Regions from separate parts of the Sporosarcina sp. SG10008 genome, predicted to be linked through region 2. Evidence: a T-box and tRNA genes for the amino acid it is inferred to sense, from the RefSeq annotation. Region 2 holds a T-box; the other holds one or more tRNA genes.
What was found. The T-box of region 2 lies ahead of trpS (tryptophan--tRNA ligase). A T-box ahead of a tRNA ligase gene usually reads a tRNA of that ligase, here a tRNA-Trp.

Region 1: it encodes a tRNA-Trp, which carries the amino acid that the T-box ahead of trpS (tryptophan--tRNA ligase) is inferred to sense. The anticodon was not compared.

Annotation. Positions count from the first base shown of each region.
Region 1 is NZ_CP172607.1:153,868-163,616, reverse strand. It holds gene ACGLYD_RS00835 (methyl-accepting chemotaxis protein) at 1-709, opposite strand, end outside; gene ACGLYD_RS00830 (aldo/keto reductase) at 846-1,670, opposite strand; gene ACGLYD_RS00825 (NCS2 family permease) at 1,827-3,128, shown strand; gene ACGLYD_RS00820 (hypothetical protein) at 3,177-3,470, opposite strand; gene trmL (tRNA (uridine(34)/cytosine(34)/5-carboxymethylaminomethyluridine(34)-2'-O)-methyltransferase TrmL) at 3,795-4,268, opposite strand; gene queG (tRNA epoxyqueuosine(34) reductase QueG) at 4,386-5,525, opposite strand; gene ACGLYD_RS00805 (B3/4 domain-containing protein) at 5,582-6,274, shown strand; gene ACGLYD_RS00800 (hypothetical protein) at 6,304-6,819, shown strand; gene ACGLYD_RS00795 (SRPBCC family protein) at 7,153-7,605, opposite strand; tRNA gene ACGLYD_RS00790 (tRNA-Leu) at 7,784-7,864, opposite strand; tRNA gene ACGLYD_RS00785 (tRNA-Cys) at 7,906-7,979, opposite strand; tRNA gene ACGLYD_RS00780 (tRNA-Gly) at 7,988-8,062, opposite strand; tRNA gene ACGLYD_RS00775 (tRNA-Gln) at 8,067-8,138, opposite strand; tRNA gene ACGLYD_RS00770 (tRNA-His) at 8,149-8,224, opposite strand; tRNA gene ACGLYD_RS00765 (tRNA-His) at 8,259-8,334, opposite strand; tRNA gene ACGLYD_RS00760 (tRNA-His) at 8,371-8,446, opposite strand; tRNA gene ACGLYD_RS00755 (tRNA-Trp) at 8,474-8,547, opposite strand; tRNA gene ACGLYD_RS00750 (tRNA-Tyr) at 8,553-8,637, opposite strand; tRNA gene ACGLYD_RS00745 (tRNA-Thr) at 8,651-8,726, opposite strand; tRNA gene ACGLYD_RS00740 (tRNA-Phe) at 8,740-8,815, opposite strand; tRNA gene ACGLYD_RS00735 (tRNA-Asp) at 8,875-8,950, opposite strand; tRNA gene ACGLYD_RS00730 (tRNA-Met) at 8,954-9,028, opposite strand; tRNA gene ACGLYD_RS00725 (tRNA-Met) at 9,110-9,184, opposite strand; tRNA gene ACGLYD_RS00720 (tRNA-Val) at 9,253-9,328, opposite strand; tRNA gene ACGLYD_RS00715 (tRNA-Glu) at 9,494-9,568, opposite strand; tRNA gene ACGLYD_RS00710 (tRNA-Ser) at 9,592-9,683, opposite strand; tRNA gene ACGLYD_RS00705 (tRNA-Asn) at 9,688-9,749, opposite strand, start outside.
Region 2 is NZ_CP172607.1:2,854,140-2,863,888, reverse strand. It holds gene ACGLYD_RS13795 (AAA family ATPase) at 1-1,656, shown strand, start outside; gene ACGLYD_RS13790 (DUF2929 family protein) at 2,493-2,675, opposite strand; gene ACGLYD_RS13785 (beta-ketoacyl-ACP synthase III) at 2,862-3,794, shown strand; gene fabF (beta-ketoacyl-ACP synthase II) at 3,874-5,109, shown strand; gene trpS (tryptophan--tRNA ligase) at 5,873-6,859, opposite strand; T-box leader at 7,110-7,364, opposite strand; gene ACGLYD_RS13770 (DUF3899 domain-containing protein) at 7,424-7,768, opposite strand; gene ACGLYD_RS13765 (peptide ABC transporter substrate-binding protein) at 8,007-9,719, shown strand.

The DNA.
Region 1 (9,749 bases), 2.0 Mb from region 2:
ATGCAGTTGCCAAACTTACTTCGACTCCTTTTTCAACGAGCTCAGCACTTTTCCTTGTAGCGGCAAGCGCTTGCTCGATTTCATTGCGAAGTGAAGAAGTTAATGTTTGGATGTTTGCCGTACTATCCGACGTGCTTTCTGCAAGTTTCCTTACTTCTTGGGCAACGACCGCGAACCCTTTTCCGGATTCTCCAGCCCGTGCCGCCTCGATTGACGCATTCAATGCAAGCAAATTTGTCTGCGCTGCAATATCTTCAATGACGCCGACAATTGACTGTATCTCAACTGATCTAGCGCTTAAGTTCGTCATGTTCTGTTCGGAAGCTTGAATTTGGATTCCCAAATCTTTGATTACATCGGCTGTCGCCTTTACCTCTTTCGTTCCTTCTGATGCTTCTTTAACCATGCTATGAGATTGTTCTTCAAGTGAACGACCTTTTTCAAACAAGTCCTGTGACTTTTCCGAAGTTCTTTCGCTTAGTTCACCTACGTTTTCAAACCTTGTCTCAATCTGACTAACTGCTTCACCTAATACGTTATGTTGCGCGTTTACTTTTTCATGCTGATTAACAGCAGCATTCAGCTCGCTTTTTAAGTCAGTTAAACGTCCTTGATCCTGTTGTTCTTTATCCGAATACGCCAACTTCAAACGGTCAATTTCTAGTTGAAGACGATCATCCTCGATACCCTTTTTCTTGCTTCTGAACATGGTAATCAATTCCTCCTACACCCTTTTTTTCATCATACCATAAAATACCTCATTTTGAATGTAGTATTTGTGCTAAAAGTTGCAATACTATGAATAGCATTAAGACTTATGACACATATCAGGCACGCTAATGAAATTAGTATGAATCCGGATTGGTTCCCGTCCGCTCATCGCGATTAAGTGCGTTAATCGATGCCATTTCTTCAGATGACAGTTCAAAATCGGCAACTTCATTATTTTCACTTATACGTTCAGGTGTCACCGACTTTGGAATAACGATGAGATTATTTTGCAAATGCCATCTGATAATAACTTGCGCAGGTGTTTTACCGTACTGTTCGCCGATAGTAAGAAGCGTTGGTTCTGCAAGTAGCTTCCCACGTGCAAGCGGTGACCAAGACGTCACAGCAATTCCATTCTCTTCGCAAAACGCACGGAGCGGTTCCTGTGTTAGATACGGATGGAGTTCAATCTGGTTCACCATTGGCGCAACATTTGCTTTTACAAGGATTTTTTCAAGATGATGGGCATGATGATTGGAGACACCTGTTGTACGGATCAGTTTTTCGTCATACAACCGTTCAATCGCTTTATAAGTGTCGACATATTTTTCTGACACAGGCCAATGTGTCAAATATAGATCCAAATAATCTAAGCCTAGTTTCTTCAATGAAGTCTCGAATGCGCGGAGTGTCCCGTCATAGCCCTGATCAGTATTCCATACCTTCGATGTGATGAACAGCTCTTCCCTTGGAACACCAGAGTGACGGACCGCTTCCCCCGTTTCCCTTTCATTCTCATAGATTGCCGCTGTGTCAATTGCGCGATATCCTGTTTCTATTGCGTATGTAATTGCTTCGACAGTCTGACCCGGATCCGTCATCTTATAGACGCCAAGTCCTAATTGTGGCATTTTCACACCATTTGCTAGCTCAAGTGTTCCGTTGAATCGTTTTGTCATTTGAATTTCCCCTTTCGAAACTTATTCTTTAATTGTACAAGCGGCATTCGAATATTACGAATTACCTGATTGCATTTCAGAGTTGAATTTTAACGTAAAAACGAATATTATTGTAAATGTACTTCATTTCGTTCGTATTCTGAAAGGAGATTTACATTGTTTCATTTAAAAAAACATAATACCACTGTGAAAACGGAAGTATTGGCAGGTATGACAACTTTTTTGACAATGGCCTATATTGTCATCGTCAATCCGATTATTCTCGCTGACGCCGGCGTACCATTCGAGCAAGTATTCATTGCGACAATTATCGCTGCGGTTATCGGTACACTTTGGATGGCACTTTTCGCCAATTATCCAATTGCAATTGCACCAGGAATGGGATTGAATGCTTATTTTACATCGGTTGTTCTCGCATCTGATGGTCAACTCGACTACATGACTGCTTTTTCTGCAGTATTCATAGCTGGATTAATATTTGTTCTGTTGTCCTTGACTTCATTCCGTGAAAAATTAATTGAATCAATTCCTGAGAGTCTGAAGCTCGGGATTACAGCTGGGATAGGGTTATTCATCGCCTTTATCGGCTTGCGTCTTTCTGGACTCGTCGCTCCACATGAGGCGAACCTTGTTAAGCTTGGCGACCTTACGTCTCCGCCCGTTCTACTCGCTTTGTTCGGCCTTCTCGTGACGGTTATTCTTATGACTTTGAATATCTATGGTTCGATTTTCATTGGAATGGTTCTAACTGGAATTGTCGCAGTCTTTACGGGTCAGCTCAAATTTGAAGGTGCCTTATGGAAAATGCCTCAATTACCGGAAGGGATTCTTGTTTGGAATCCGATTACTGCATTCGGTGACGTCATTTCACATGGTTTGTATGGGGTGGTTTTTGCCTTTCTCATCGTTACCTTGTTCGATACCACCGGCACGATGATTGGTGTTGCAAAACAGGCTGGCCTTATGAAAGGCAATAAGCTGCCACGTGCACGTCATGCATTACTTGCAGATTCTGTTGCAACAACATTCGGATCGATGTTCGGTACGAGTCCAACAACGGCGTACATCGAATCTTCATCTGGTGTTGCAGTAGGTGGCCGGACAGGATTGACATCACTGACTGTCTCTATCCTCTTCCTTGTCGCGGCATTTTTCGGTCCACTCGTCAGTACATTGTCTGGTGTATCTGCAATCACAGCTCCTGCTTTGATTATCGTCGGAAGCTTGATGATTGGTGCAGTGAAAGATATTGATTGGGATTCATTCGATGAAGCATTCCCAGCCTTCCTCGTTATTCTAACAATGCCACTCACTTCGAGCATTGCGACAGGAATCGCTCTTGGTTTCATCACATACCCGCTATTGAAAGTTGTGAAAGGGAAAGGAAAACAAGTTCCTATCCTGTTATATATTTTCGCGGTACTGTTCACCTATCAGCTGCTCTATTTACCACATTAAAAAATACCCTTCCGTTAGTATTCGGAAGGGTATTTTTTACATATTGATTTAGCGTCTAGAAGTGATAGCCGACATTACGAGCGCTCCTGCAGTTAGTAGGTGCATGAACCAGCCAATGAACGGAATAGCACTCACTATGCTCGTTACGAGACCTAGGATGGGTGCTGCCTTACCCTGCATGTCCCGAATTGAAAGCAGTAACGTAATTGCATGTAAAACGAACATGACACCCAGCACTGAATATCCGGAGCTTATAACAAAAACTCCTCCAATGATCGGAATTGCAAGAAAACCTTCTGCAATTGCCGTGATCCATTTCATTCCTGTCGAGTAATTTTTCATACTATATTCTACCTCCATATTATTTAAGTCGTTATGTTATATACGGACAAGCCGACAAAAAGTTTCATTTTTCTTGGCTCTGTCACAATTTTTCCTGACGGTCGTTTCAATTCCATTTAAAATAGGGTATACTTAACGAAGCTACTAATGAATTTACAGGAGGTACCTATCATGACAGTAATTCTAATTATAGGTGTTTGCTTTGCATTCCTATCTGCAATTTTCACAGGCGGATACGATGATAAACCGGGCAAGGTTAAGATACCTGGCCTAAAAAAATAACAATAAGTAAAACGGGACATGCCTTCAGGCTGCCCCGTTTTTTTATACCAATCCTGGATAAGATTGTTGCCTAAGTGCTTCATATATAAGTATCGCCGCCGTGTTCGATAAATTAAGCGACCGAATGTTGTCGTTCATCGGGATTCGTAGACACCGTTCTTTATTCTCCTCTAAAATTTCTTCAGGAAGTCCGCTCGTCTCTTTACCGAAGACGAAAAATATATCTGTTGCACCATCAGAATAATCGAATGCAGTATGAGTCCTTTCACCGTGTTTTGTCAAAAAGTAAAAAACAGCATCGGGATTCGCCGCGAATAGCTCACGAATTCCTTCATGATATGTAATGTCGACGTGCTCCCAGTAATCGAGCCCCGCACGTTTCAACATTTTGTCATCCGTCGAAAATCCAAGCGGTTTCACAAGATGAAGTTTCGCTCCTGTTCCTGCGCATGTCCTTGCAATATTCCCTGTGTTTGCAGGGATTTGTGGTTCAAATAACGCTACGTGTATGGCCATCTCAGTGATTCCTCCAATTAAACTTTTTCTTACTATAGATTTGTTGAAATATAGAACCCCATTGAATTTACTTCTGCTGCCTCTTGTAAGGAGCCTTCGTTTAGTTTATATAGGCATTCATTTCTTCAGTATATAAGTATCCGCTGCCTTTTCTAATTCAACACGCACTTCCGGATCTTCCTCTTTCGATAATGCTTCCTTAATCGCTACATATCCTTCTTCCAAACCAATTCGACCAAGTGCCCATGCAATCGTACCACGAATGACGGGCCTTGGATCGTTCTCTAACATACTGATCAATTCAGGTACCGCAGACTCCTCCTTAAAATGTGCGAGTGCAATAATTGCATTTCGCTGAATCGGATTTTTTCCGCGCCAAGATCCTGATACATGTCCAAATTTCTCTTTAAATTCTCGATTCGACAACCTGAGCACAGGCTGAAGAAGTGGCTTCGCCAGTTCAGGGTCCGGTTGGAATGCTTGCTGATGCAAATTATGCTTTCCTTTATTTTTCGGACATACCGTTTGACATGTATCACACCCGTATATCCGATTACCAAACTCCGCACGAAATTCTTCCGGGATTGGCTTTTTCGACTGTGTAAGGAAAGCAATGCAACGCTGCGCATTTAATTGACCACCCTGAATCAATGCACCAGTTGGACATACGTCAAGACAAAGTGTGCAATCCCCACATTCATCTTCCATTGGAACGTCCGGCGCAAAAGGGATATTGGTAATCATTTCACCCAGGTACACATACGAACCGAATTCCGGCGTAATTATTGAACAGTTTTTTGCCGACCAGCCAATCCCCGCCCGTTCTGCAACAGCGCGGTCTGCAAGCTCACCCGTATCTACCATCGAGCGAACCTTTGCTTTAGGTGCATGTTCTAGTATAAATTCCTCAAGCAGTCTCAGCTTCTCACGAAGGACCGTATGATAATCTGTTCCCCATGATGCACGGCAAAAAATACCCCGGCGCTCGCCTTTTTTTCCTCTCGGAGAATCTGCCATTTTGGATGGATAAGCTACAGCAATTGCAATAATGCTTTCTGCTTGATCAAGCAAAAGAGCAGGTTCTGTCCGTTTATCTAAATCCTTTTCTTCAAAACCCGACTGATAGCCTAGTTCTTGCTGCCGCTTCAAGCGGTTTTTCAACTCACGAAATGGTGCAGCTGTTGTAAAACCAATTTTGTCGATGCCGATTGACTCCGCATAGTCCCTCACTGACTGTTGCAACTGAACAGCATTCACACTGTATCGCCTCCACTATGCTACTATTGAATTAAACTATATAAAGGGTGAAGTCATTGATTATTGAAATGGATATGAAGCTTTTAGGTGCCGTACCCGGATTAAAATTGGGCATTAACCATTATACCAAAATTACAGTGTCAGAATCGCCTCAAATGCTAAAAGGAAAATTGCAATTATTCCAAGAGCAACTTTTCTTTGAGCTGGAGAACAAGTCCGTCCCCGAATTCCCTGGCATTAAAGAATGGCGTACTGTGTGGAAAGCACTTGGCGCAGACCCTAATCGATACCGTCATTCTACAGAAGCACTTATGCGCCGGATTAAGAAGCAAAACTACATCGATCCATTCCACAATGCTGTCGACTTGAATAACTTCTTTTCCTTGCAGCACGAAATTCCAGTAGGCATCTATGACCTCGAAAAAATTGTCGGCGATATAGTCGTTACTTCAGGGACAGAAGAGGATGGATATGATGGATTGAATGGTCGTTTTAATTCATTACAAAACATTCTACTGTTAAAAGATGATTATAGCCCATTCGGTAGTCCATATGTCGATTCTATACGTAGCGCTGTAACAGAAGATACGACAGACGCGTTACATATCTTCTTCCTACGCCCGTCCATGGATGCTACTGAAGCGTTTGAACTGACAACAGCATGTGGGAACATGTTTACTAGTCTTAGTGGTGGAGATGTTCGTTCATATGTTTTGCACGAGGGACAAACTTCCATTATAGTTGACTGACAATGTTTCTAAATGGGGGGAATGAACAAGTGAGCAACATAACACTCGCTGAAGCTGTAAAATTAAAAAGTGTTTTAACAAAACGAATTCATGAGCTTGAAGATGAAATGAGACGCGTAGCCTTTACGAATGTAGAAAAAGGCAACACCCCTGATCAAGGACCACGTAGCCTTAAAATCGTAGAAACAGAATTGGATGAAGTCCGTTTAGATAGTCGAGTGCTCGACCGTCTCATGTATCGTGCCAATATCGATAATGAAATCGAGTTCCAAGGGCAACAACTTGCGATTGTCGAAGCGATTGAACTTGCCATACAATTGCGTGCAAAAGCCCGCTTTTACAAAGAACTCTCTATGGCAGAAAAAGAAGAGATTCAATACGGCTACTCTGAAGGTACGGTCGTATACCGTGTTGCTTTATTCGTTCCTGAGGATTATCGGGTGAAATCATTGCAAGCAGAAAAGGATGCACATAAGTTATCTAATTCTATTAATGCAAAAAACTATTCGATTGTCTTGAAATTTGATGATACGAAGTACTTTTAATGCCCTTGGAAAGGTGAGACTCCTCTCCAGGGCATAGAGTAGGGATCAATCCAATTTAAATTGCAGGCAAACCAATAACCTGTCACCATTTACTTTGTGACCAATCCCCAATGACCAACCAAGGCAATTGCAATGGACAACCCAAACTAGTGTCATCGGATCCCCTCTATGAAAATCGCTCCTTACGCTTCGGCGGTAAGGAGCGATTTTGTTTACTACCCATTTTTGAAGCGCTGTGTTTTCTCACAATCGATTAGTAACGTCCAGGTTCCACTCTCTAGAAAACTTGTGCCACCAAGTTTATCAAGTCGACTTTTCCTGATGAAATGCCTCTTACTCATTTTCTGCAATATGCTTCAGAGCTCTTGCTCGACTCACAATAAAGTTTCTCATATAGCTTTCCAAAAACAACTTATCCGCAATAACACCAATCACTCCACAGGGTGATCTATATTGAAATCTGTCAATCATCAGAGTGCCATTATCCTTCTCAATAAACTCATGAATATGGTGAAAAGATTGGAATGCTCCTTTCACCATTATGTCTTCAAACATATACGGTATATCCATCACCGTTACTTTGGCAGTTAGTCTTTGTCTTATACCGAAATGAACGGCCTCCCATGTAACAATATCCCCGGCCAGCAATAAACCTGTTGTCACCCCACCGACAGCCTTCTCTTTCGTCCCCTCTGTTGTACGGGTATGAATATCCACGTCTCGTGCAAGATCAAAGCAACGTTCTACCGAGGCTTGAATGAACTCCTGGTGTTCAATTAATGGCATAATGTTTCCCCTACTCTCTATTCTTTTATCTAAATATATATTGAAATAAAGAATTAAATTACATTGAATTCTTTAAAGTGCTAGGGGTAGCCAAAGCCCACGTTCGCTCAGTTAAGTCAACTTATATAGTAGAAATTAAACACAAAAAAACACAACCGAAGTTGTGTTTTACATCTGATACCCGAGGCCGGACTTGAACCGGCACGCCTTACGGCATCGCATTTTGAGTGCGACGTGTCTGCCATTCCACCACTCGGGCATAACACTATTTAGTTTACAAACAACGATACATAAGAAAATTGGAGGCGGCAACCGGAATCGAACCGGTGGTAAGGGTGTTGCAGACCCATGCCTTACCGCTTGGCTATGCCGCCGTAGATGATGGAGCGGAAGACGGGATTCGAACCCGCGACCCCGACCTTGGCAAGGTCGTATTCTACCACTGAACTACTTCCGCGAAACTGGGGTAGCTGGATTCGAACCAACGAGTGACGGAGTCAAAGTCCGTTGCCTTACCGCTTGGCTATACCCCAAAAAGATAAATGGGGCGACTGAAGGGAATCGAACCCTCGAGTGTCGGAACCACAATCCGATGTGTTAACCACTTCACCACAATCGCCATGATATCTAGTTTGTTTTAATTGAATATAAAATGGGGCGACTGAAGGGAATCGAACCCTCGAATGTCGGAACCACAATCCGATGTGTTAACCACTTCACCACAATCGCCATGATATATAAGTTTGTTTTAATTGGATAGATAAATGGGGCGACTGAAGGGAATCGAACCCTCGAGTGTCGGAACCACAATCCGATGTGTTAACCACTTCACCACAATCGCCATAATATTAGATTATACTAAAAAAAATGGCAGGGGCAGTAGGAATCGAACCCACATCAAAGGTTTTGGAGACCTCTATTCTACCGTTAAACTATGCCCCTAAAACTGGTGGTGGGGGGCGGATTCGAACCGCCGAACCCGTAGGGAGCGGATTTACAGTCCGCCGCGTTTAGCCACTTCGCTACCCCACCATATAGGTGTAAATGGTGCCGGAGAAAGGACTTGAACCCTCAACCTACTGATTACAAGTCAGTTGCTCTACCAGTTGAGCTACTCCGGCACAAATATTAAAATGGTGGCTCAGGACGGAATCGAACCGCCGACACAAGGATTTTCAGTCCTTTGCTCTACCGACTGAGCTACTGAGCCACATATTTGGTTTACATTAAGATATTAGCTTATTCTAAACCTTATAAGAAAAATAAAAATGGCGGTCCCGACCGGGATCGAACCGGCGATCTCCTGCGTGACAGGCAGGCATGTTAACCGCTACACCACGGGACCATTTGGTTGCGGGGGCAGGATTTGAACCTGCGACCTTCGGGTTATGAGCCCGACGAGATACCACTTCTCCACCCCGCGACAACAATATAATGTATTCATTTGATAAAGAGCTAATCATTTACATGTCAGCTATATGATCTGCTGTATCATGATAAAATTTGGTTGCGGGGGCAGGATTTGAACCTGCGACCTTCGGGTTATGAGCCCGACGAGATACCACTTCTCCACCCCGCGACAATAGTATTTATATAATTAAATATATGTAAGTTTCTTTAAGCGGTGAATCTGCTTAAAAAACTTAATGGTGGAGGATGACGGGCTCGAACCGCCGACCCCCTGCTTGTAAGGCAGGTGCTCTCCCAGCTGAGCTAATCCTCCTGGGTAAAATTGCGATAAGCGACGCATCTCTTTGTCAGCTTCATTCGCTCAGTCAGTCACGTACTAATGTACGCTCCTTCCTTCTCCCAATTTTAACGAGAGTGTGCTATGCTCGAATTACTGAATTAAAGTCTACGTGCTTAATGATGAATTTCTAAAAAGTTATGGTGACCCCTACGGGATTCGAACCCGTGATACCGCCGTGAAAGGGCGGTGTCTTAACCGCTTGACCAAGGGGCCTTAATTTATCATTTATATGAATCTGGCGGAGAGCAAGGGATTTGAACCCTTGAAACAGCGTTAGCCGCTTACATGATTTCCAATCATGCTCCTTCGGCCACTCGGACAGCTCTCCTAAATGGCTCCGCAGGTAGGACTCGAACCTACGACCGATCGGTTAACAGCCGATTGCTCTACCACT
Region 2 (9,749 bases):
TGTATCGGAGCAACGACACTTGACGAGTACCGGTTATATATCGAAAAAGATCCTGCGCTTGAACGCCGTTTCCAGCAAGTACTCGTGCGTGAACCGTCCGTGGAAGATACAGTGTCGATTTTACGGGGATTGAAAGAACGCTATGAACTTCATCATGGTGTGCGCATCCATGACCGTGCAATTGTTGCAGCGGCAGCATTATCAGACCGTTATTTAACAGAGCGTTTCTTGCCGGATAAAGCAATTGACTTAATAGATGAAGCGAGCGCGATGATACGGACTGAAATCGATTCAATGCCATCCGAATTGGATGCGGTGACACGCCGGATTATGCAGCTTGAAATTGAAGAGCAAGCGTTACGTAAAGAAAAAGACGCGGTCAGTAAAAATCGTCTTGAAGTACTTCGTGATGAACTGACAGAGCTGAAAGAATCGTCTGCAGGCATGCGGGAGCAATGGGATTCTGAAAAAGAAACATTGCGTGGAATCCAGGATAAGCGAGAAAAGCTAGACCGTTTCCGACGTGAACTGGAAGAAGCTGAAAATCGGTTTGACTTGAATAAAGCTGCAGAACTTACTTATGGAAAAATCCCGAATCTAGAGGAGGAGTTGCATGAACTTGAGGCCGCGCTTGTAGAGGGACAGGAAAATCGACTGCTCCGTGAAGAAGTGACGGAAGAAGAAATTGCAACAATTGTCGCGCGTTGGACGGGTATTCCGGTAACGAAACTTGTTGAAGGTGAACGTGAAAAACTACTTCGTCTGCGTGAAACACTTGAAGAGCGTGTAATTGGGCAGGATGATGCTGTACAACTTGTGACGGAAGCCGTGTGGCGCGCACGTGCGGGCATTAAAGATCCAGATAAACCAATTGGTTCATTCCTATTTTTGGGACCAACTGGGGTCGGTAAGACAGAGCTGGCGAAAACGCTCGCTGCGACATTGTTTGATTCGGAAGATCATTTCATCCGCATCGACATGTCGGAATATATGGAGAAGCATAGTATATCACGGCTTGTTGGCGCACCTCCAGGCTACATCGGTTACGAAGAAGGTGGTCAATTGACGGAAGCAGTACGACGCAATCCGTATTCAGTGGTGCTGTTAGATGAAATCGAGAAAGCACATCCGGATGTCGCAAACATCTTATTGCAAGTATTAGATGACGGCCGAATCACCGATAGCCAAGGCAGACTCGTCAACTTTACCAATACTGTCGTCATTATGACTTCGAATATCGGCTCTGCCTACTTGCTTCATGGGCTAGACGATACAGAAAACCATGCAGCAGAAGATCTAGTCATGGCCGAATTAAAAAATCATTTCAAACCAGAGTTATTAAATCGAATGGATGACATCATTATTTTCCATTCACTGACAGGTGATTCATTCCGCAAGATTGCACGGAAAATGATTGAAGACCTAGTTAAACGATTACGTGGACAGGAAATCATTATGGAATATAGTGAAGATGTGCTCGATTGGATTGTCAATGAAGGAACAGATGCCGATTTCGGAGCTCGTCCATTGAAACGCTTTATCCAACGACATGTTGAAACGATGGTTGCAAAAGAAATTATTAAAGGCGATCTTAAACTAAATGATAAACTCGTTCTAGCTATGGAAGACGGGAAATTAGTTATTCAAACAGATTAAAACAGAAAAAGCCGCAGGAAGTTTGAACTTCCTGCGGCTTTTTCTATAGTATCCAATCACGTCTATTGATTAACTATTTTCTTACATAAAGAGCAGGTAAGAAAGGCTTAAAAAACGCCATTTTCACTGGATCATTCCCGATCCGCTTTCAGAGAATTATTCACGACAACCTTACCGAGGGGCAAGTGTGGCTAGAAACGACTTCGTCATTCCTAGCCACACCCTTTTCAGTAACCCTGTTGCGAATTGTTTCCTATCGCGTTCCTATAACGGTCAAGTGAAAAATACAGCTGCTTTAGAATAAAAGAATAGATGACTTTTTATACATGTTGTAAGTGCCCGAAGATACAATTTCGGGCACTTTAGTACTTTGTACAAGGTGTTCCTTGTTTACCTTTAGTAAAGGGTATGCATCTTATCATGCGATGGACTATAAGAAAGTGACTCTTTCTTAACTAAAAAAGACAAGACTATGGAGAAGGCTTCAGCCGACAAAATTGTATCTTTGGCGGCTATTATCTAGATAAGAAGCCCCGTTATTCTTTCGTCCCGAAAAATTTTAGTACTTTGTGTACTTAGGAATTTGGAGCGCGACGGATGAATAAGCACCATACGATTACCGAAAAAATGTGTAGGGATGCGACAAAGTCGCATCCCTACACATCAAGACATCTCGGTAATCGTATAGAGGGCATTCAATTCAAAGCAATCCAAACAACCTGTACACGAAGCGCTTAGTGTTTGATTCAGTTAATTACTGGTTGTTTTTGGTTAATCAACACAAGTAGTATCCAATATAAAAACCATCCCCAGCGAGGGAGATGGTTTTTTGTTGATTAATGATCTGCAATTTCGCCTTCTGGGAAAGATTCAGCCAGTAAGATAACGATTACAGAAACGACAAGCGAAACATATACGCCTGGCATGAAGTCAAATGGCAAGTTAGCAATTGCTCCAGAAACATAGTTCAACATAGTGATTAAACAGAAAGACCAGAAAAATGTCATTACGTATTTCATTGAATTCACCTCTACATTACTATTTCATATTTAATCATATCACAGTGGTTACATTGGAGAAACTAATTTCCATGCAAACGGAACTTTATTTGGCGAAAAAGTGTCAACAGGTTGAAAAGTGAGCCCGTTTCTTTTATGATTAAGAGCAGGTACTAATAATAGATGATAAAGAACGGGGGATGCGGAATGACTGCTGGATTTATCGGCATGGGTAAATACGTACCATCACACGTTTTGACGAACGCGGACCTAGAAAAGCGTTTGGATACATCGGATGAATGGATTCGTACAATGACAGGCATCGAAGAAAGACGCATCGCAGACGATTCAACGGATACGTCTCATATGGCATACAACGCTGCAGTGGAAGCGATTAACAACGCAGGGATCAAACCAGAAGAAATCGGACTTATTCTTGTAGCTACAGTCACACCTGATCGACCTTTTCCTTCAGTGTCGACAATGCTTCAACAACAGCTCGGCGCAACCAATGCGGCGGCTATGGACATTTCAGCGGCTTGTGCAGGGTTCATGTATGGCGTCGTAACGGCGAAACAGTTCGTCGAATCTGGCACATATGATTATGTCCTAGTTGTCGGAGTTGAAAAATTATCTAAAATTACCAATTGGGAAGACCGCAATACCGCCATTCTTTTCGGAGATGGAGCGGGTGCAGCTATTATAGGAAAAGTAAGTGAAGGACGGGGAATCCTGTCATTCGAACTCGGTGCAGACGGTAGCGGTGGCAAACACCTTTATCAGGATGAAAAACTTGTTATGAATGGCCGTGAAGTATTCAAATTCGCAGTCCGTCAGATGGGCGAATCCGCAGAAAGCGTTATTAGAAAAGCGGGTCTAATGAAGGAAGACGTCGATTTCCTTATTCCGCACCAAGCGAATATACGAATTATGGAATCTTCTCGTGAACGACTAGGTTTACCAGTAGAAAAAATGTCCAAGACAATCCATAAATATGGCAATACATCTGCCGCGTCCATTCCAATTTCACTTGTCGATGATCTAGCTGAAGGCAGAGTGAAAGATGATGACGTTATTGTCATGGTTGGATTCGGCGGAGGTCTCACTTGGGGCGCAATATGCATTAAGTGGGGAAAATAAAAAAGTACACATGTTTTGTAGTGTATGAAAAGTGACAAGAAGCGTCAGTCTTTATAGAATAGAAGGGAAGTTTTCACATATGGGAATAAAACGTGTAGTAGTAACAGGTATAGGGGCAATTTCTCCAGTCGGGAATTCAGCGGAGGAGTCTTGGAAAGCGGTCTTGGAAGGGAAATCTGGAATCGGACCACTAACAAGACTTGACAGTGATAAGTTTCCTGTAAAAGTGGCAGCAGAAGTGAAAGATTTTGATATAGAACAATATATCTCTCGGAAAGACGCGCGTAAAATGGATCGATTCACGCATTACGCACTTGCGGCATCGATTATGGCAATGAAAGATGCAAATCTTGAACTTGAAGGAGATTTAGCTCTTCGCACGGGTGTCTGGATTGGTTCAGGCATCGGTGGTATGGAAACGCATGAGCAACAGTTTCTAACGTTCCAAGAGAAAGGCTATCGACGTGTTAGCCCGTTTTTCGTACCAATGATGATTCCCGATATGGCAGCGGGCCAAGTATCGATTTATCACGGAGCAAAAGGCATTAACTCTTGTACCGTAACAGCTTGTGCATCAGGCACGAACTCGATAGGAGATGCATTTGAAGTTATTCGCCGCGGTGATGCTGACGTTATGATTACTGGCGGAGCAGAAGCGCCAATCACAACAATGGCAGTTGCTGGTTTTTGTGCGAATACAGCATTGTCGTTAAACCCCGACCCTGCAACCGCATCACGTCCATTTGATAAAGAACGTGACGGTTTTGTAATTGGAGAAGGAGCTGGTATCTTAATCCTTGAAGAGTACGAGCATGCAATTGCACGCGGTGCGAAAATTTACGCTGAACTAACCGGCTATGGTGCAACAGGTGATGCGCACCATATTACGGCTCCAGCTCCTGGGGGCGAAGGTGGCGCACGCGCGATGCAACAGGCGATTGAGCAAAGTGGTATCAGTCCAGATGAAATCGATTATATTAATGCTCACGGAACGAGCACGCCATATAACGACCAATTCGAAACAATGGCAGCGAAAACAGTTTTCGGCGAACACGCTTATAAACTCACGATGAGCTCAACAAAATCAATGACAGGCCATTTGCTCGGCGCAGCAGGCGGATTGGAAGCAATCTTCACGGTGAAGGCATTGCAAGAAGGAATCCTGCCACCGACAATGAATTTTGTGAATCCAGATCCTGAGTGTGATCTCGACTATGTAACTGAAGGTGCGCGCAAAGCGGACATTACGTACGCTATGAGCAACTCACTCGGTTTCGGCGGACATAACGCATCACTCGTATTCAAAAAAGTATAAGTTTAAGTTAGCAGGACGTTCCAGTTTACTGGGGCGTCTTTTTGTTTATGTAGTTTTGGGCTTGTTCAGAAAGATTCGCGGCTTGCCCTGATAGTTTGGCGATTAGCCCTTACAGTATGGAAGTTTGCCCTCAGAGTTTAGTGATGCGCTCCCAGTTTCTTGGCTTGCCCTGACAGTTTGGCGATTTGTCCTTACAGTATGGAAGTTTGCCCTCAGATTTTCGCGATGCCATCCCAGTTTCTTGGATTGCCCTGACAGTTTGATGATTTGCCCTCACAGTGCGGAAGTTTGTACTCAGATTTTTGCGATGCGCTCCCAGTTTCGTGGATTGCCCTGACAGTTTGATGATTTGCCCTCACAGTGCGGAAGTTTGTACTCAGATTTTTGCGATGCGCTCCCAGTTTCGTGGATTGCCCTGACAGTTTGGTAATTAGCCCTCACAGTACCGAAGTTTGTCCTCAGAGTTCCGCAATGCGCCAACCCACCCCGACACATTCAAAGTACTATCTTTTTAAATTAAATGGCCCCCTTCGTCTAAAAGGGGGCCATGCTGTCATATAATCAAAGAAAATCAAAAGGACGATGCTAATGACACGCATATTTTTATTTCTAATTAGTTATGGGCTAATTGTTGTTACTGTTTCACAAATAATATTTTATTTTAATTACAGATCATTCGGTTACGACTGGTATCAAATCATTTATTTTATAATACATACGGCAGATTTTGCGTTATTCGTCGTAGCAACAATCATGATTATTCTTACCGTCTACGTCCGAGTCCCATCGCGACTTCCATCTTCCCGAGAGTGACAGCTGCAATCGCATTTGCTTTCACTGCGCCTTCATCCAAAATTTCATCTAGGACAGGCGAATCCAAAAGTTCGTAGTATCTCTCTTGGATAGGTGATAGATGGTTGATGACGGCTTCGGCTACGCCAGCTTTAAATGCGCCATATCCAAGTCCATCATATTTCACAACAAGATCTTCAATTGAAACATCACTTAACGCTGATTCAATTGTCAATAGATTCGATACACCTGGTTTATTTTCAACGTCGTATTTCACGATGCCTTCAGAATCTGTTACTGCGCTTTTAATCTTTTTCTCGATTTCTTTGGGTGTATCAAGTAGCGAGATAGTCCCTTTTTTATTAGGATCAGATTTACTCATTTTCTTTAACGGATCTTGGAGTGACTTAATGCGTGCACCATTCTTTGGAATTCTGACTTCTGGAATCGTCAAGATACCGCCGAACCTTTTATTGAACCGCTCTGCTAGATCACGCGTCAATTCAAGATGCTGCTTTTGGTCATCGCCAACCGGGACGATATTAGTGTTATATAGAAGGATGTCAGCAGCCATAAGTGGTGGATATGTCAGAAGCGCCGAAGAAACGCCCTCTTTCCCATCTGATTTATCTTTGAACTGCGTCATACGCTCAAGTTCACCGATATAAGCAATACATTGCATCATCCAGCCTGCTTGCGCGTGTGCAGGGACTTCTGATTGGATAAACAATACCGCTTTCTCTGGATCGATTCCACTTGCAATATAGATTGCAGCAAGAGAACGGATTGTTTTTGCCAATTCCACTGGATCTTGCTGAACTGTGATAGCATGCTGATCGACAATACAAAATAGGCATTGATAGTCATTTTGTAACTCTGTAAATTGACGGAAGGCACCGATGTAGTTGCCAAGTGTTACTGTTCCTGTCGGCTGTACGCCTGAAAAAATGGTTTTCATTTTGAAAAACTCCTCCTGTTTGATGGATAAAATAAATTGTTAAGGCTACCTAATATGATGAAAAAGCTCCGATGGAAGACGGCTTAAGTTCATCACGATGGAAGGCAACCAAAGTTCGCCGATAACGGAAGGTAGTCTAAGAACGCGACGTCCTGTCGCAACGACTACATGATCAGCATCCTGCTGACCCCGGCAATGGTTGCACACCTACATGCTGTAGACGCAAAAAAACATCAGCCGTCCCCGTAAAAAAAGGGACGACTGATGTTTGATCAACCGTGGTACCACCCGAATTGCCCGAAGGCCACTCTGATTCCCATAACGCGGGGGACGTGACGAGCTTCTTTAGGGCTAATTCAAAAAGTCCATATACTTTGAATTAGCTCAAAAGGTTCGCTTATCAAGCTCGGGATCCCATTCTTTCGGTTCAGTCTACCTGTTTGCACCACCCACAGGCTCTCTGAAAGACTGATACTGAAATACTTTTTTCCGTCATTGCCATTCGCTCTAAATGTTTCTAATAATTATAAATCTTACACTGGAAAAATGCAATAGGCTTGCTCCTTAAATATAAAAAATAAGGAGCGCGATTCCCATCATAATAAGAATGAGTGTACCGCTTCCGAGCATTGGACTTACGTTTCCTGAAAAAACTTCTGAAGGCTTCCGCATCGCCATAACATCATCCATCCGACGTTTAGGTGTAACTACTTTTCTCATGCTAACGGTAAATACATCGAAAAATCCGGTTGAAAAAACGAAAGAGACCAGACCAAGAAATGTTAGTACGCCACCAACGATGAAAGATGCGTTTATATAAGAGAGTAAAGTGAGCTCTTTAAAATAGAGTAGAATAAGCAGAATAATTATTACATGTGCAATCAGAATATTCCTAACTATTTTCTTCATATTTCCACCCCGTTCCAAAGTAATAGTAAAGTATTGGTAAGAAAAAATCAATATAACAGAAGTATATCAATAAAAAATATGAATTAATTTATCGTTGTAAGCGTTGTCAATGCAGGCTTTGTCTATATAACGCTGTTCTATTACACTAGAAAATTTCAAAAAGGTATGTACAACTGTGAGAATCATTGTATAATATAAATGTACCTAGTTTTCAGACAATTTTGAGGAGGTCATCGATTTGAAAAACCACAAATTTATGTGGCTAATTAGTATCATGCTTGTACTTAGCGTGTTCTTAGCAGCGTGCGGCGACAAAGAAGAAGCAGGCACTACTGAACCGGTAAAAGACAAAGAAGAGGACAAAGGAACTACAGAAGAACCAGCTAATGAAGAAGTGGCGCAAGTTCTGAATCTGATTGAAACAGCAGAGATTCCTTCTATTGACTCATCAATTTCAGAAGATGCTGTAGGTTTCAACGTACTGAACAACATTATGGAAGGACTTTACCGTCTTGACCAAGACAGTCTTCCAGTACCTGCTATGGCAGATGGAGAACCTGAAATCAGTGAAGATGGATTGACATACACATTCAAAATCCGTGATGCACAATGGTCTGATGGAACACCTGTAACTGCGCATGACTTTGTATATGCTTGGCAGCGCGCAGTCGATCCGGATACTGGTTCACCTTACGGACCATATTTGATGGCAGGCATGATTAAAAACGCAACTGAAATCGGTGAAGGAACTGCAGAAATTGCAGATCTTGGAATTAAAGCAGAAGACGATAAAACACTTATCGTTGAACTTGAACGTCCAGTTGCTTACTTCCTATCACTTATGTCTTTCGGTACATTCTACCCACTTAACGAAGAATTCGTAACTGCTCAGGGTGATAAATATGCAACTAACTCTGAAGCAATGATCTATAACGGTCCATTCTCATTAGCTGATTGGGATGGTACTGGTAACTGGAAATATGTTAAAAATGACAAGTATTGGGATGCTGATACTGTAAAACTTGAAGAAATCATTGTTGACGTCGTTAAAGAAACTGCAACAGGTGTAAAATTATATGAACAAGGCAAGAAAGACCGTGTACTACTTTCTGCTGAATATGCAATGCAATTTGCTGATGATCCAAATATCATCAATGAGCTTGAAACATCTGTATTCTACTTTAAACTGAATCAAGAACGTAACGGTAAAGCTACACCACTTGCAAATGCTGACATTCGTAAAGCATTCGCAAGAGCCTTCAACAAAGAAGAGTTAGCAGATGCAATACTTGCTAATGGTTCTATTGCTGCTAACTTCCTAGTTGCAGATGACTTTACTTTTGATGCGGATGGAAAAGATTTCCGTGATTACAGCGGTGAATTCTCTGCATATAACGTTGAAGAAGCACAAGAATATTGGAAAAAAGGTCTGGCAGCACTTGGAACAGACAAAGTGGAAATTGAAATTCTCGGTGGCGACACTGAAAACGCTAAAAAACAACAAGAATGGTTCAAATCGGAATTTGAAAGAAACCTTCCAGGTTTGACAATCAAACTGAAAGAAGTTCCTTTTGCTGTTCGTCTTGAACTTGATGATACAAGTGATTATGATGTTCAATCAGCAGGATGGGGCCCTGACTTCCAGGATCCAATCTCGTTCATGGAATTGTTCGTAACGGGAAGTCCACAAAACAAAATGAATTACTCTAACCCAGAGTATGACAAGCTTATTGAATCTACAAAAACTACAATTGCAACTGATCCAGTAGCTCGTTTTGAAGCATTTGCAAAAGCTGAAAAAATTCTTCTTGAAGATGATGCAGGTCTTGTACCTCAGTATCAACGCGGAAGAATGGTTCTTATGAACCCTGCTGTAAAAGGTCTTGCTACACATCCATTCGGTGGCGACTATAGCTACAAATGGACGTATATGGAAGCTGCAGAAAAGTAAGAAGTATAACTTGTTAGCTTAAAATCTTAT